One region of the Pseudoalteromonas sp. S4492 genome, then DNA from elsewhere that is predicted to be linked to it. Evidence: riboswitches for the same ligand, from Rfam matches in the RefSeq annotation. Region 1 holds a riboswitch; the other holds the start of a gene.
What was found. Region 1 has a riboswitch for cyclic di-GMP ahead of CWC28_RS08185 (hypothetical protein). Riboswitches for the same ligand answer to the same signal wherever they lie in the genome.
Positions count from the first base shown of each region.

Region 2: another riboswitch for cyclic di-GMP. It lies ahead of CWC28_RS12465 (chitin-binding protein); the one in region 1 lies ahead of CWC28_RS08185 (hypothetical protein).

Region 1 is NZ_PNCP01000027.1:5,651-12,864, reverse strand. Features, by position in the region: gene CWC28_RS08210 (bifunctional diguanylate cyclase/phosphodiesterase) at 1-1,696, shown strand, start outside; gene CWC28_RS08205 (TlpA family protein disulfide reductase) at 1,671-2,135, opposite strand; gene CWC28_RS08200 (EAL domain-containing protein) at 2,178-3,713, opposite strand; gene CWC28_RS08195 (Tll0287-like domain-containing protein) at 3,959-4,525, shown strand; gene CWC28_RS08190 (zinc ribbon domain-containing protein YjdM) at 4,601-4,936, shown strand; cyclic di-GMP riboswitch class I at 5,337-5,432, shown strand; gene CWC28_RS08185 (hypothetical protein) at 5,449-6,198, shown strand; gene CWC28_RS08180 (mechanosensitive ion channel family protein) at 6,270-7,106, opposite strand; gene CWC28_RS08175 (calcium/sodium antiporter) at 7,141-7,214, opposite strand, start outside.
Region 2 is NZ_PNCP01000038.1:113,394-120,607, forward strand. Features, by position in the region: gene CWC28_RS12450 (Dps family protein) at 55-528, shown strand; gene CWC28_RS12455 (hypothetical protein) at 578-979, opposite strand; gene CWC28_RS12460 (S9 family peptidase) at 1,046-3,124, opposite strand; gene CWC28_RS12465 (chitin-binding protein) at 3,400-3,969, opposite strand; cyclic di-GMP riboswitch class I at 4,077-4,160, opposite strand; gene CWC28_RS12470 (efflux RND transporter permease subunit) at 4,296-7,214, opposite strand, start outside.

The DNA.
Region 1 (7,214 bases):
GGAACACGAGCAAAACCTCGAAAAGCTCGTACAAAAGCAAACCTTGGAGCTGTCTGAGCAGGCACTTGAATTAAAACAAGCTCAGTTACTCAGTGGCGTGGGTAGTTGGCATTTGTCGCCTGATAAAAGCATTCGGCAATTATCGGCTCAAGCAAAAGCACTATTTAAAGAACAAAGCAAAGTGCAATCAATTACGGATGTCTGTAAAAAAATCGATAGCTTTTATAAAAATACGTTTTTAAATTTTATACATACTAAGCCTAGTAGCCCAATCGAAATTGAATACACAATCAAACTCAATGGAGAAAAACGCTGGTTTCACGAGCACGCAGAATGGAACCCTAAAACCAATACCTTGGTAGGTACGATTGAAGACATCAGTGCAGAAAAACAGCGCCAACATGAGCTTTATCAGCAAGCCCACTTTGACTCAGTCACCGGCCTTGCCAATCGCCATTACAGTGAAAAGTATATCGCCAGTTTATGCCCTGAAGACCAATACAGTAGCGGCCTGACTTTATTGTGCGCCGAGATCAAAGGCTATCGACAATTAGAAGATATTTACGGTCAAGATTACTTAAATGAACTACAAACGACCATTGCTAACCGGCTAATTGAGTTTTCTGACTTACATCAAGCGTTTTGCGCGCATATCAAACAGGGCTGCTTTTTAATGTTACTAAAAGAAGCTATTTTTGATGAAAAGCTCGCCGCCCTATTAGACAAATTTCAGCATCAGGTCGGCGGCATAATTGAAACCGCTGGTAGCGCTCATTTTTACCACTTATACATTGGCGTCGGCTATCCGCATTTACAAAACATCGATGCTGCTGAGCAAATCAATACTGCTCTGATTGCGATGAATGAATGCCCCCGCACGCAAAAACCCTTTACCGTTTATAGCCAATCTCTGAAAGAGAAGCTCATTGCACAAAGTAACCTCGAAAGTGACTTACGCCATGCGCTTTCGACTAACGAGCAGCTAAGTATGGTGTATCAGCCAATCGTTAACACTCTAGATGGTACACTGATTGGCTGTGAAGCATTGGTTCGCTGGCAACACCCTGTTCGAGGCTTTGTGTCACCTGTGGAGTTTATAGCCATCGCTGAACAATCTGAGCTCATTAATTTATTGTCTCGTTGGATTGTTGCTAAAGTTGCTGAAGATTGCCATCGCATGGTTGATAACAACATTCATATTAAAGTGTCGATCAACCTCTCACGTAAGCAGTTCTCTGATGTGCATTTAGTGAAACGACTGAGTAAAGAAAAAGCCAAGCTATTCCCAGCTAATCAAAAAATTAATCTTGAGATCACCGAATCTGCCCTATTTCAAAATACCCAGTACGCTATAAACCTAATGCATGAACTTAAATTAGCGGGTTTTAACTTATCACTCGATGACTTTGGAACAGGTTATTCATCACTGTCGTCAATTCAGCAGTTTCCGCTAGATAACGTTAAGATTGATCGTGCTTTTATCTGTAACTGCGTGGATAACCCACGAGATGGTTTATTTTTACAAACGATGAGTGATTTAGCCCATCAACTTGATTTAACGATTACCGCAGAAGGGGTCGAAAGCTCAGAGCAGTGGCAATTGGTGAGTGATAAAGGCATTGATTATATTCAAGGTTACTTAATCTCAATGCCCTTATCTATTGATGATTTTATAGCGTTTGACCCGGTTGCGTAAGATCCACTGCCAAGCTTTGTTTTGGCTTTTCGATCATACGGGTAAGCTCTTTTTCTCCATCAAGGACAATAATGGTTGGCGTATACAGTAAGTCGTGCTGTTTTGCTAACCCTGCAGGGTCAAGTTTATCGTAGCCAACAGCCACTAATTTAAGTGAGCCTAACTGTACTTTCGCTGTATCGAGAAGTTTTAAAAATCGAGGTACTTCTCGTTTTGAGTCATGACACCAAGTGCCTAAAAACACCAAAACTTGCTTACCTTGTAGTGTTTTTATCGTGGTTAACTCTTCTTCACTCGGTGTGTATTCATTGTACTGTTCACTAAATGCAGCGTAGTCTTTAAGTAAATCATCTCGACTTATCTCTCCACTGTATGGAGCGGTGTCTGCAAATATTAGGGCAGAAAATAACAAAGCGGCGATATAAATTAGTTTTTTCATTGAGTCTCCTTTTTCACCACTATAACTAAGTGAAAAATAAAGTCACAGTTTTTTGCTTATTAGCTGTTCGATGCCTTGCGCTTTATGATACAGCCAACCTTGATGGAAATAGACTTCTTTTGCCAACAAGTAATCAGCCTGAGCTTGGGTTTCCACCCCTTCAGCAACAATATCAATCTCAAGTTTTTTAGCCAGTTCGATTAACGCATCAAGTAAAATAGCCAGCTGTGAATTAGTGCCAATGGCTGCGGTGTAACTTTGATCGATTTTTAAAATATCAAAAGGCAATGATTTTAAATATTGCAGGCCAGCATAACCCGTTCCAAAGTCATCAATAGCCACTCTGACCCCCTGCTCTCTAAATAGCGTAATGGTCTCTATCACTTCAGTATCGTCAGATTCAATCAGTTCGTTTTCGGTTATTTCGAGTACCAAATGTGGGATCTGGGTGTTCAACTCAAGAGCAAGCTGCTTAAATTTGTCATCTTTGAGGTGTTCACCGGTAATGTTGATATTCACCTTTAATGTTGGATGCCACTGGGTGAGCTTTACTAAATCTTCGGTGATATTTTCAATCACAGCATAGGTCAGTGCTAAGTTAAGGCTATTGCTTTCAATATCCGGTAAAAAGCGATTCGGCGTTAAGACTCCCTCTAGTGGATGATTTAACCTTACTAACACTTCAACCCCTGCAAACTGTTTTGTGTTTGCATTCCAAATAAGCTGATAAAAGTTAATAAAATCACCAGAGTTTAAATGGTTAATCAGCTCATTTTTACGGCTACGGTAATTTTGATGGTACGCTTTAGAAAAGAAGAACAATAAAACAAATACAAACACATACAATGAAATACTTGCCAAAGGCGGGGTATAAACACCTCTGTATAAGGTATCAACATTGACAGCGACGACCAAAGCAAGACTCGGGATATCTTTGACAGGCTCAGCTAGTAAATAGTGCTGATGTGTATCGTCAAACCGATGATCATTAAGCTCAGTCGTTTTCGTTAAAGGAAACAAATCATAGTCAAGTGGCAAGGTATAACCACCCACAATCGTGATAGGTACACCCAATTTTGCATCGACTAAAGCAACAAAATCATAGGGTCTATCAAGCTCATTTATTTTTCGGCTCAATAATGGCTGCGGCAATAAAGCATTAATCTCAAAGCCATCACTGCGGGTTTTAGCTATAACCAAAGCAGCTTCACCAATGTAATTGGTATGAATTGGCCCAAAATAACGCAGCTGTTGGCTTTTAACAGGCTTAGGGCCTATGGTCTTTATTGGCTCAGGTGGAGCCCCCCAACTGGTACAGGTTAAATAGCCATCTGGGTTTACAACACCAAATTCGGCAACATTCGAGATATGAAAATGGGCTTGGCGAAGCGCTAGCAACGTCGTGCTTGAGCAGCTCGGATCAAGCGTATCTGACTGAATAAAAAAATCTTTTAATTGCTTAGTTTGCTTATCAAGATCTGATTTAAGCCATTGGTAGTCTGCCCGTATTTGCTCTCGCGCAACCTGCTTTTTTGCCGCGACTTCCATTGGGTAATCGATAGCAAAAACAAGCATCATTCCAATACTCGCAAGCGTTATGGCTTTAATTTTGTATCTGCGTTTAGGCAAAGTGCAAACTCAATATGTTATCTGATAATAAGCATTGCACATTCTAACTTAAATGCCATAAAAAAGGTGTACCTAAAAATACAAATAACGCTCTTTTTTAGCATTGTCATAGAACTGAAAAACTCAACAATTATATTCGCTAAATTGGTAAAAACGAACTACTATATTAGATATATCTAATATAAGGTTTTACTATGCTTTCCTTAAGAAATATTGTGCTATGTACTGCATTACTTTCTCCTAGTCTGTATGCCGCAACAAACTCAGCGACTCTAGAAACCGAAGCAGCTGAGCGAGCAACTGAATTTGCCACGACGCTCAAATCAGCATTGGCAGCTGCAATCAAACAAGGCGGTTTAGTTGAAGGAATTAACGTGTGCAAAATGCAAGCCCCAGCCATTGCTGAAAGCTTATCAACCGATGGTTGGACTGTAGCGCGTAAAAGCACTAAAAACCGTAATCCAAATAATAAACCTGATGACTGGGAAGCTGAAAAAATCGCTCAGTTGCTCGATATGATCAGAAACACAGAAAGCATCGATAATGTGACTTTTTCAACCAGCAAAGATGGTCAATTTCGCTTTGCTAAAGCGATAAAAGTCGCGCCAGTGTGCCTCAATTGTCATGGTCAAACGATTGCGCCAGAAGTAAAGCAAGCGCTTAGCGAGCATTACCCAAATGATTTAGCGACAGGTTATCAGCTTGGTGATTTAAGAGGAATATTCTCTATTACCAAAGAACTCGACACGTCTGAGCCATAAAATATATGCCTTGTACTCGCATAGTTTGCTCTTAGCAATTAAAATACCCTTTTAAAATCAACCAAGGTGCCATTTATGTCTTTACCTCCTTGCCCACAATGTAACTCTGAATACGTGTATGAAGATCAAAACAACTTAGTATGCCCAGAGTGCGCTCATGAGTGGGATCCAAATGCTGTTAATAACGTTGATGTAATCGATGTAAGAGATGCTAACGGTACCTTATTGGTCGATGGCGATAAAGTGACCGTTGCTAAAGATTTAAAAATTAAAGGCAGCTCACAAGTAATTAAAATTGGCACCAAAGCCGTTATCCGCCGAGTGTTAGATAAAAAAGACCACGAATTAGACTGTAAAGTTGATGGCGTCGGTGAAATGATGGTAACTGCTAAGTTTGTTAAAAAAGCTTAATAAACATATTGAGCAGTGCCCAATATAAAAACACTGCTCAATTAGTATACTTTAAAGAAACAAAAAAACATTTCAAATAGAATAGCATTTTAATTCAAAGATATAGAACTTCACTGAAAATATATTCCATTTAAAATCAAAATAATAAGAACATACCCAAAAACAACACACTGATCCCAAAACAGATCCAGAACACTTACTTTAAGGTACAGGAATAATAAATTTATACTAATTATTTTGCATTAAATAATTATTCTCCTACACTTCTTTTCAATCATTATTTCTTGAATACGGAATATGATTTAAACCACGTTTAAAAAGCAGGTATTTTGAACACTATTTAGGAACTATAAATAGGTGTTCATGCAGTCATACAAATATGTTTTTAACAAAACTAATGTATTAATACTGCCAAACCTACTGTGAGGTAGGGACGGAAAGCCACGGGTCTTCTCTGAAAGAAGTAAGGAAATGGGAAGATAGCCGGGTTGTGGAATTTGGAATCCAGAACAATGAAACATCACATCTTTAGCACAGCATTACTTGCTGTCGCTTTCACATCAACAGCTTACGCAGTAGACGATCCGAATTTTGGTGCACAGTCATTGCGAGGCGAAATCGGCACGAAAGGAGTTTTCTTGACCATTCCTTACGATGAAGTTCGTTATGGTAATGGTGATAACAAAGCATATATAAAACCTGAAGAATACAAAATGATGTATTCGGATAGCATTGGCGGCAAAGTAACCTGCCCTGCTATTAAAGGGCCAGGTCTAAAAGGATTGAATTACCATCAATTCAAAAACGGCATTGAATGCTCATGGAAATCTCGCCCCGGTAGTAATGCCGAAATTATAACTTTTACTTTGATGCCAGGTGGAGACACAGGTAAGTCGCCAAAACACTATCGAGGAAAAAATAAAGTTGTAACATGGACAGGCATTATTAACGATGCTAATGGCCAAGGTGCTGTAACGAAAAGCTATAAAACAACCCTAAGTTTGGATATGTTCGATTACCGAAATGGTAACTCTCATAAAGCTTTTGTTTTCAAAAAGAATCATAAAGTGAAGCTTGGGGATTTTACGTCGACTAAAGGTTCAATCCGTGACTTTATTTGTGACTTCAATGGTCAAAAAATAAATGTACTCAAAGATCATGCACCTGTTGGTCAATTTGGTAAAAAAGGCGTCAAGTGCACTTACATGCTTAAACAAAATGGTAAAGAGCCTCATTACTATGGTGAAGTCGTGTTTAAATAATAATTTAGAAAAATCACAATAACTAGCTTTCCTTTTCATTCAAAGCCTAGCCTGCGCTAGGCTTTTTTATTTTACTTTTTTGTCACCACGCCTTCAGGTATATGTAAAGTACGTTGTGGGAAAGGAATTGTCAGGCCTGCATTCTCGATTGACTCTTTAACTCGTTTGTTTAAATCCCAATAGGTTTGCCAATAGTCTTCATTTTTAGCCCATGCTCTTAGCTGAATATTCACCGAGCTCTCAGCCATGGCTGTCACCATCACTTGCGCCGCTGGCTCACTCAGTAAACGGCTTTCGTTCGCGGCAATATCTTTTAGCACCGCAAAGCCATCATCGATTGAATCGGCATATGAAATACCCACAACAATATCCATTCGGCGTTTGCCATTTCGCGTGAAGTTTTTAATATTGTTACCCCACACTATACCATTAGGTGATGCGATATAAAGACCATCAATCGTTTGAAAAACACTGGTGAATAGGTTTACCTCAGAGACAGTACCTTGCATCGAGCCTATCTCAACAAAATCACCGACTTTAAACGGCCTTAATATAAGTAACATCATGCCTGCTGCAATATTACTTAAGGTGTCTTTAAGGGCTAACCCTATCGCTAAACCAGCAGCACCCATTAGAGCAATAAGGCTTGCTGTATTCACGCCAAAGATATCTAAAATAAACACCCCGCCAATAATATACACGGCATAACCTGCCACAGACGACAAAATAGGCAGCAAGGTATTATCAACTTTTTTAAGGGTAGCATTGGAGTTTTTGATAGCCTTTTTCACTGACTTAGCAAGTACTGCACTGGCAATTAAAATAGCAATTGCGAGTATCACTTTATAGCCTAGCGCTATAATTGTTTCTGAGTTATTGAGCCAAAACTCATTGATAGTTTGCTTCATAAAGGTCCTTGATTTTTTGAGTTCTAAATTGCATTTATTTATAAATTGAAAGGAAAAGCCATGCGTTATAGGCAATAAAAATCAGCAATAAACCAACGCCTTCAGCGC
Region 2 (7,214 bases), on a different contig from region 1:
TAACACCAAGCACTAGCAAGTAAACAAATAACGGTTTTTTTAAGGAGCAAATCTATGTCACAGGTAAATGCAATTGGTTTAAACAGCGCAAAAAGTGAAGATATCGTAAAATCACTTAACTCTTTATTAAGCTGCTACCAAATTCAATACATGAACGCACGCGGCTTTCATTGGAACATCAAAGGTCGTAACTTTTTTGAATTACACCTTAAATTTGAAGAAATTTATAACCTACTGCTTGAGAAAGTAGATGAGATTGCAGAGCGTATTTTAACGTTAGGTGGTACACCTGTGCACGCATTCTCTGAGTACATTGAAGCAAGCAAAATTAGTGAAGCTAAAAATATCACTGAAGGCACAGCGGCAGTAGAAAACCTATTAGCAGGTTACAGCACGCTTATTCAGATGCAGCGTGAAATCCTCGCACAAGCAGGTGATGCAGATGACGAAGGTACAGCATCACTTATGGGCGACTACATCAAAGAACAAGAGAAACTTGTTTGGATGTTAAAAGCCTACCTTGGTTAATATTTACAACAGATACGAAAAAGCCCTCATATGAGGGCTTTTTTATATTCTACTTTAACCACTTTCTTAGATTATCGTACTCAGGTCTTGCTTGAAAAAAGCTTTCAGCATCTGGGTGAAAGTTAATATCCATTTCGACGCCCGACCAAACTGTTTCTAATAAATTGCGAGCAATGATATTCGCTTTAATATAGTCAACGCGTTTGTAGCCCCGCGCTTTAACGGCCTGAAAGTAAACCTTTGCAATCTCAATACTATCGGCAGTTGCTAATTCAAATTGCTCTAAATTGACCACAGCATACTGAATGGAATGCTCTGGATACTTCATAATTTCTTGAGCGATTTCAATACTAAATGAAGCAACGGCTTCTTTATTAAAGCTGCCACTAATTTCCACATAAATCACTGGCGGCTCTACAAAATAGCGCCAATCACCATGGGCTTTAAACATGCTTACCCCTTTGAAATACAACTTAAGTTTACGCTTATAAAATTTATTTACTTATTTATCTAAGCCTTAATTTGGTAATAAAGCAATAAAAAAGGCCATTTCTAATGCCTTTTCCTCAAGGCTTTTAAAGCGACCCGATGCGCCACCATGGCCTGCATCCATGTCGGTTTTAAATACCAAAATGTTGTCATCGGTTTTAAACTCTCGCAGCTTTGCAACCCACTTCATTGGTTCCCAGTATTGCACTTGAGAATCATGGAATCCGGTAGTAACGAGAATATTAGGGTAAGACTGCGCCTTAATATTATCGTACGGCGAGTAAGCCTGAATTACATCATAAAATGCAGGATCATTTGGGTTACCCCATTCGTCATATTCATTGGTCGTCAGGGGGATACTCTCATCGAGCATCGTGGTTAGCACATCTAAAAATGGCACATGGCAACCAATACCTAAATAAAGCTCAGGGGCTTGGTTAACCACGGCGCCCATTAATAAACCACCAGCACTGCCACCAGACGCAAATACTTTTTCTGGGTGTGCATAGCCTTGCTCAGTAAGCGCATGCGTAACATCAATAAAATCGCTAAAGCTATTTTGCTTATATTGCTTTTTACCTTGCTCATACCAGTGACGTCCTAGCATTTCGCCACCGCGAATATGTGCAATCGCATAAACAAAACCGCGGTCTAGCAAACTTAATGAACTGCTTGAAAAGCTAGGATCGATGGTAATGCCGTACGCGCCATAGCCGTATTGCAGTACTGGGTTAGTGCCATCTTTAGTAAATTTATCAATACGATAAACCAAAGAAACGGGTACTTTCTCGCCATCTCTTGCAGTAACCATTAAACGCTCTGAGCGATAATGTTCTGGGTTAAAATCCCCTAGCACTTGCTGTTGTTTTAATAAGGTTTTGTTACCTGTTTTTAAATCAACATCATACAAAGAACCTGGCGTCGTTAAGCTTGAATAGTAAATACGCGCAGTGCTCACATTCGGCTCGGGGTTCATGGCAATTGCAGCATAATAACAAGGATCATCAAACTCTAAAGTAAGACGCTCAGCTTGCTGATTAACTACAACAAAACGTGTTTGGCCAAGTTCTCGCTCTGTGAGGATAAGGTAGTCATCAAAAATCTCGACTCCTTCTAACAATACGTTTTCGCGATGCGGTGTATGCTCCTGCCAAAGACTTTTATCGGCAATGGTGCTTTGCGTCGCCGTCATTAAGCGAAAGTTTTTTGCTTGCCAGTTAGTCACAATGTAAAAGGTATCACCTAGCTTATCGACATCGAATTCATGGCCTTCTTCGCGTGGCATTAAGGCACTAAACTCACCTTCTGGGTTATTGGCATCCAGCACCCAAGTATCGTTTGTTTCTGTGGTAGCAAGGTCAATAATGATAAGGCTTTCATCGCGGCTTTTGCCAAGCCCCATAAAAAAGCTTTTATCTTGCTCTTCATAAACCAGTATATCATCAGCTTGCGAGGTGCCTAAAACATGGCGGTAAACCTGAAAACCCAATAAGGTTTGTAGGTCTTTTTTTACATAAAAAACGGTTTTACTGTCATTAGCCCACACTACTTGGCCTTCGGTGTTTTCCAGCACATCGCTAAACATCTCACCGCTGGCAATATTTTTAAAACGCACAGTGTAAATACGGCGCCCTTCGGTGTCTTCAGAGTAAGCAAGTAGCTGCTCGTCAGGGCTAATTGCAACTTCGCCTAATTCATAAAATTCGTAGTCGCCAGCTAATTGGTTTACATCTAACAACAGGTGCTTGTCGTGCGCTTCTATTGAGCTGCTGCGATAATGGCGTGCATATTCATCGTCGCCACGTACTTCTGAGTGATACCAATACTGGCCATCTTTTACTGGTACCGTGTTGTCGTCTTTAACAATACGGTCTTTTAGCTCATTAAATAGTTGTTCGCGCAGTGGTTTTATATCGGCTAGTTGCTTATCACAATAATCGTTTTCGGCATTTAAGTGCGCTAATACATCCTCATTTTCACGCTCATCATCACGCATCCAATAATAGTGATCGGTGCGAGTCTGTTGGTGAGTCGTTAATGGATGAGGGTGTTTTTTGGCAACAGGAGGATGCGCGAGTAAAGACAAAGAATACGATTTTGATGACACAGGGAAAAACCAAAATAAAAAACGAATTGCTAGCAGTTTATCACAGAATTATACCAATCAGCTTAATTAAGTAGTCTATTTTGAGGCAATGAAACCTCGTTGATAACAAGGCAAAAATTTCGTTATTTAGTTGTTCTAAATGAGAAATTTATAACGCAGTTAGCGACAGGTTTAATCCCTCAAAATGATTAAGTATTATTGCGGGTTGGTATTAAAAAAGCCCACTCAAATTGAGTGGGCTAAGCAATGCTAAAATAGCATTTAGGGGGAAACTGTTAATGCGATACTTGCTGCCAAGCCATAGCCCAGCTTTTTCCTACACCTGGCTCAAACAGCGGGTTGTGTGAATCTTTAACACGACAAAACTCGCTAAATGGCCACGGTTTACACATATAAATATGACCCGTTTTTGGCTGTAGTACTTTAACACCCGCACTGTAATCGCTGCATGCTTGTGGGTAGACATAGTCATAATCTTGCAGACTATCTTGCACTCGCTCTTTACATTTTGCGATGCAATTAAACGCCACTTTTACCTGCGTAATGCCCGACCCTTCTAGGGCATAAATTTGGTTTGAACGGTACGCAACCACTAAACCTTGTTCGGTCATTTTGCCCGCTTTAACCAGCGGAATATGCACGTTAATATGCTCGGCAACAGAACGTGGCCAATTATGAGGCTCACCCTGATCGGAACTGCTGATCGGGTATTCGAATGATAAATCGACTAGCTCTCCTTGCATGTCATAAAAGGTCACAATCACCCTATCACCAACAAACAGTTGGGTATGATGATTTAAGCAACCAATCGGCAACCACTTCCCGGAGGCCATTGACGTATGCATAAACAAAATATCACCCTAAGAACAACTAATAGGCATTATCTAACAACCGAACAAAATAAATACTTTTAGTTTGAGGCAAGAGATCCAAAGCACTAGATTATGTGCTTATCAGCGGTCCCGCTATCATAGTTTAAAACCTTAGACCGGAAACTTTGCGTCCTAACCTTTCAGTTAGTTTGCCAAAAACAAGACTGAGTATAATCGTGACCGAATCACAAATCAAACAAAAGAATGTAACCAAACGTCTTATATAGCAAATAGTTACTAGCAAAAACGAATGATACAAAAAAGCCAACCTTTAGGTTGGCTTTTAAACTGAGGGGGTATTAATCCCTTGCTAGTTTTCTTCTGGTCGTTACTCGGTGCCCCGCACGGAATACTTTCAAGAAGATATTACCCACATCACTCATGATGATGTACAAACAAGGTACAAGTACTAGCGTGATTAGAGTTGCAAACATAACCGCAAAACCAAGTGCTACTGCCATTGGAATGACAAATTTAGCTTGTAAGCTGGTTTCGAACATAATCGGTAGTACACCAGCAAAGGTTGTAATTGAAGTCAGGGTGATTGCTCTAAAGCGTGCACAACCTGCTTCGATAACTGCTTCGCGAGTTGAAATACCTTCACGGCGCGCTTGGTTTACAAAGTCAGTCATAACTAACGAGTCGTTAATTACCACACCCGCTGCCGCAATCAAACCAAAGCCCGACATCAAGCTAATGTCTAAACCAAACCAGAAGTGACCCCAAATTGCACCGGTTAAGCTAAATGGAATAACCGACATAACAATAAGAGGCTGTGAATAGCTCTTAAGCGGTACTGCAAGCAAGATATACACTAAAATCATACCGCCGATGAAGAACATGATTTGCTCATTAGCTTGCGCTTGTTGCTCTTCAATAGAACCACCTAACTCAGTTTTAACTGATGGGTATTCTTCTTTAAGTTGCGGTAACAGAGTCTCTTTAACTTGCTTAACAACTTCGCCCGGTTCAATCGCTTCTTCATCGATACTGCCGTAGATATACACAGTACGATAGCCACCTTCACGGCGAATATAACTAATACCTGGCGTTTCATTCAGCTCGACAACATCACCTAGCATGACCTCTTTACCAGCAGGTGTTGTAATAACGGCATGCTTTAATGAGGCAAACGCTTCACGTGTTAATTTCGGATAACGAACCATGACGCGCACTTCTTCACCACGGCGAATAACACGCTGAGCTTCACCACCGTAGAAACTTGCACCTACTTGATTAGCAATATTGGCAAGGTCTAAACCTAAATCATATGCCACAGGTTTTAAGCTTAATTGCACTTCTTTGCTCGCCGGATCGATGGTCGAACTAATATCAAACAAGCCTTTTTGCTGTTGTAATAGTTGGATGAAACGACGACCTGCATCATTTAAAGTATCGATATCAGGGCCGTAAAGTAAGTAACCAAACTCACCATCCATACCACCGCCATTCACGTCATCGTAAATTTGCAGTGATTTCACACCCGGGATACTTGGCATTTGTTCACGCCAACGACGAGATAATTCAAATGCGTTATAAGGACGTAACTCTTCATCGACCAGCGGAGCCAGTAGCTGTGCTTCAGTACGACCTTGGTTAAACACTAAGATATCGCGAATCAGCTTTTGGCCAAACTCACGCTCTGTCTCTTGGTCGACTTTGTGTACCATGGCTTCGATTTCACGGATCGCATTAATTGTTTGCATATCCGAGGCATTTTCATTCATTTCTAAACGAATTTGCGGAAAATCATGAGGTACTTTTGGAGTTGGTACAACACGCACTTGGTTTGATGTAATCAGACCAAAGGTCATAATTAACAAGCCAACAAACGCAAACAACACAAACCAGCGCCATTCAACACAACGCACAATAAAGCGTTTATACGGACCATTTACAAAGTTAAAGAAACGCTTGTTAAAGCGCGCTCGCCAGCTATTAGGATTAATTGGCGGGAACTTAGTATGGGCAATGTGCGCTGGTAAAATAAGTTTCGATTCAATCAAACTGAATACCAAACACAGAATTACCACCACAGCGATACCAAAGAAGAATGCGCTCTCTGGTCCACTTGATAACGTAAACGGTGCAAATACAGCAATCGTAGTTAAAACACCAAATGTTGCCGGGGTAGCAACGCGTTTTGCGCCATTCACTACATTCACAACACCACCGCCTTTTTTCTCAATTTCGGTGTAGGCGCTCTCCCCTATGACTATGGCATCGTCGACCACGATCCCCAGTACCATAATAAAAGCAAATAACGACACAATATTAATACTGATACCAAATAATGGCATCATCATCATTGCACCTAAGAAACACACAGGTAAACCAATCATTACCCAAAGTGCTAGCTTAAAGCGCAAGAAGATAGACAACATAATGGCAACCAAGATAGCCCCTTGAAATAGGTTGGTTTTCATCATGTCTAAACGGGCATTGAGGTAGTAAGTCATGTCCATCAGTGGCACAAGACGAATACCGGCAGGTAACTCTTTATTCTTTAGTTCAATAAACGCTTTAACTGATTCAGCAACCGGGATCATGTTTTGCTCTTTAGTTGCTTTTACAGATAAATAAACGGCATTTTCACCATTAAATTTAAAGTAGCGTTCACCTTCTATGAATTGGTCTTTGATCACCGCGATATCGTTTAGCAGCACTTTCGCGCCATTCGCGCCAATTTTTACAGGGATCTGGCGGAACTCATCACCGTTGTAATACTGGTTTTCAACACGTACCGAGATAATACCTGCGTCAGTACGTAATTGGCCTGCTGAAATATTCGCAGAGTAACGACGTACCGCACTGGCCACATCACTCAGAGTCAGATTGTATTGACGCAGTGAATCTGGATCGATTTCAATCGCAATCTCATCAAGTGGTACATCGTTTTGCACCAATGACACATTAGATAGTTGCAGTAATTCATTTTCGATTTGGTTCGCAACTGGCTTTAGCTCAGTCAGTGGAATATCACCGACTAAGCTCATGCCAATCACGTCTTGGCGAAACTCAACCTGACTAATCGTCACAGGCTCCATGCCTGCTGGGAACGTCGCAATACTGTCTACACGTAGCTTCACTTTATCAAGCACATCCGTGAGCTCTGCGTCTGTATTGATCTCTAAGCTTGCACGACCATTATTTCGAAACGCACGATATACACCACGTTTAATTTCAGTGACATCTTTGAGCGATTCTTCAATTTTGAT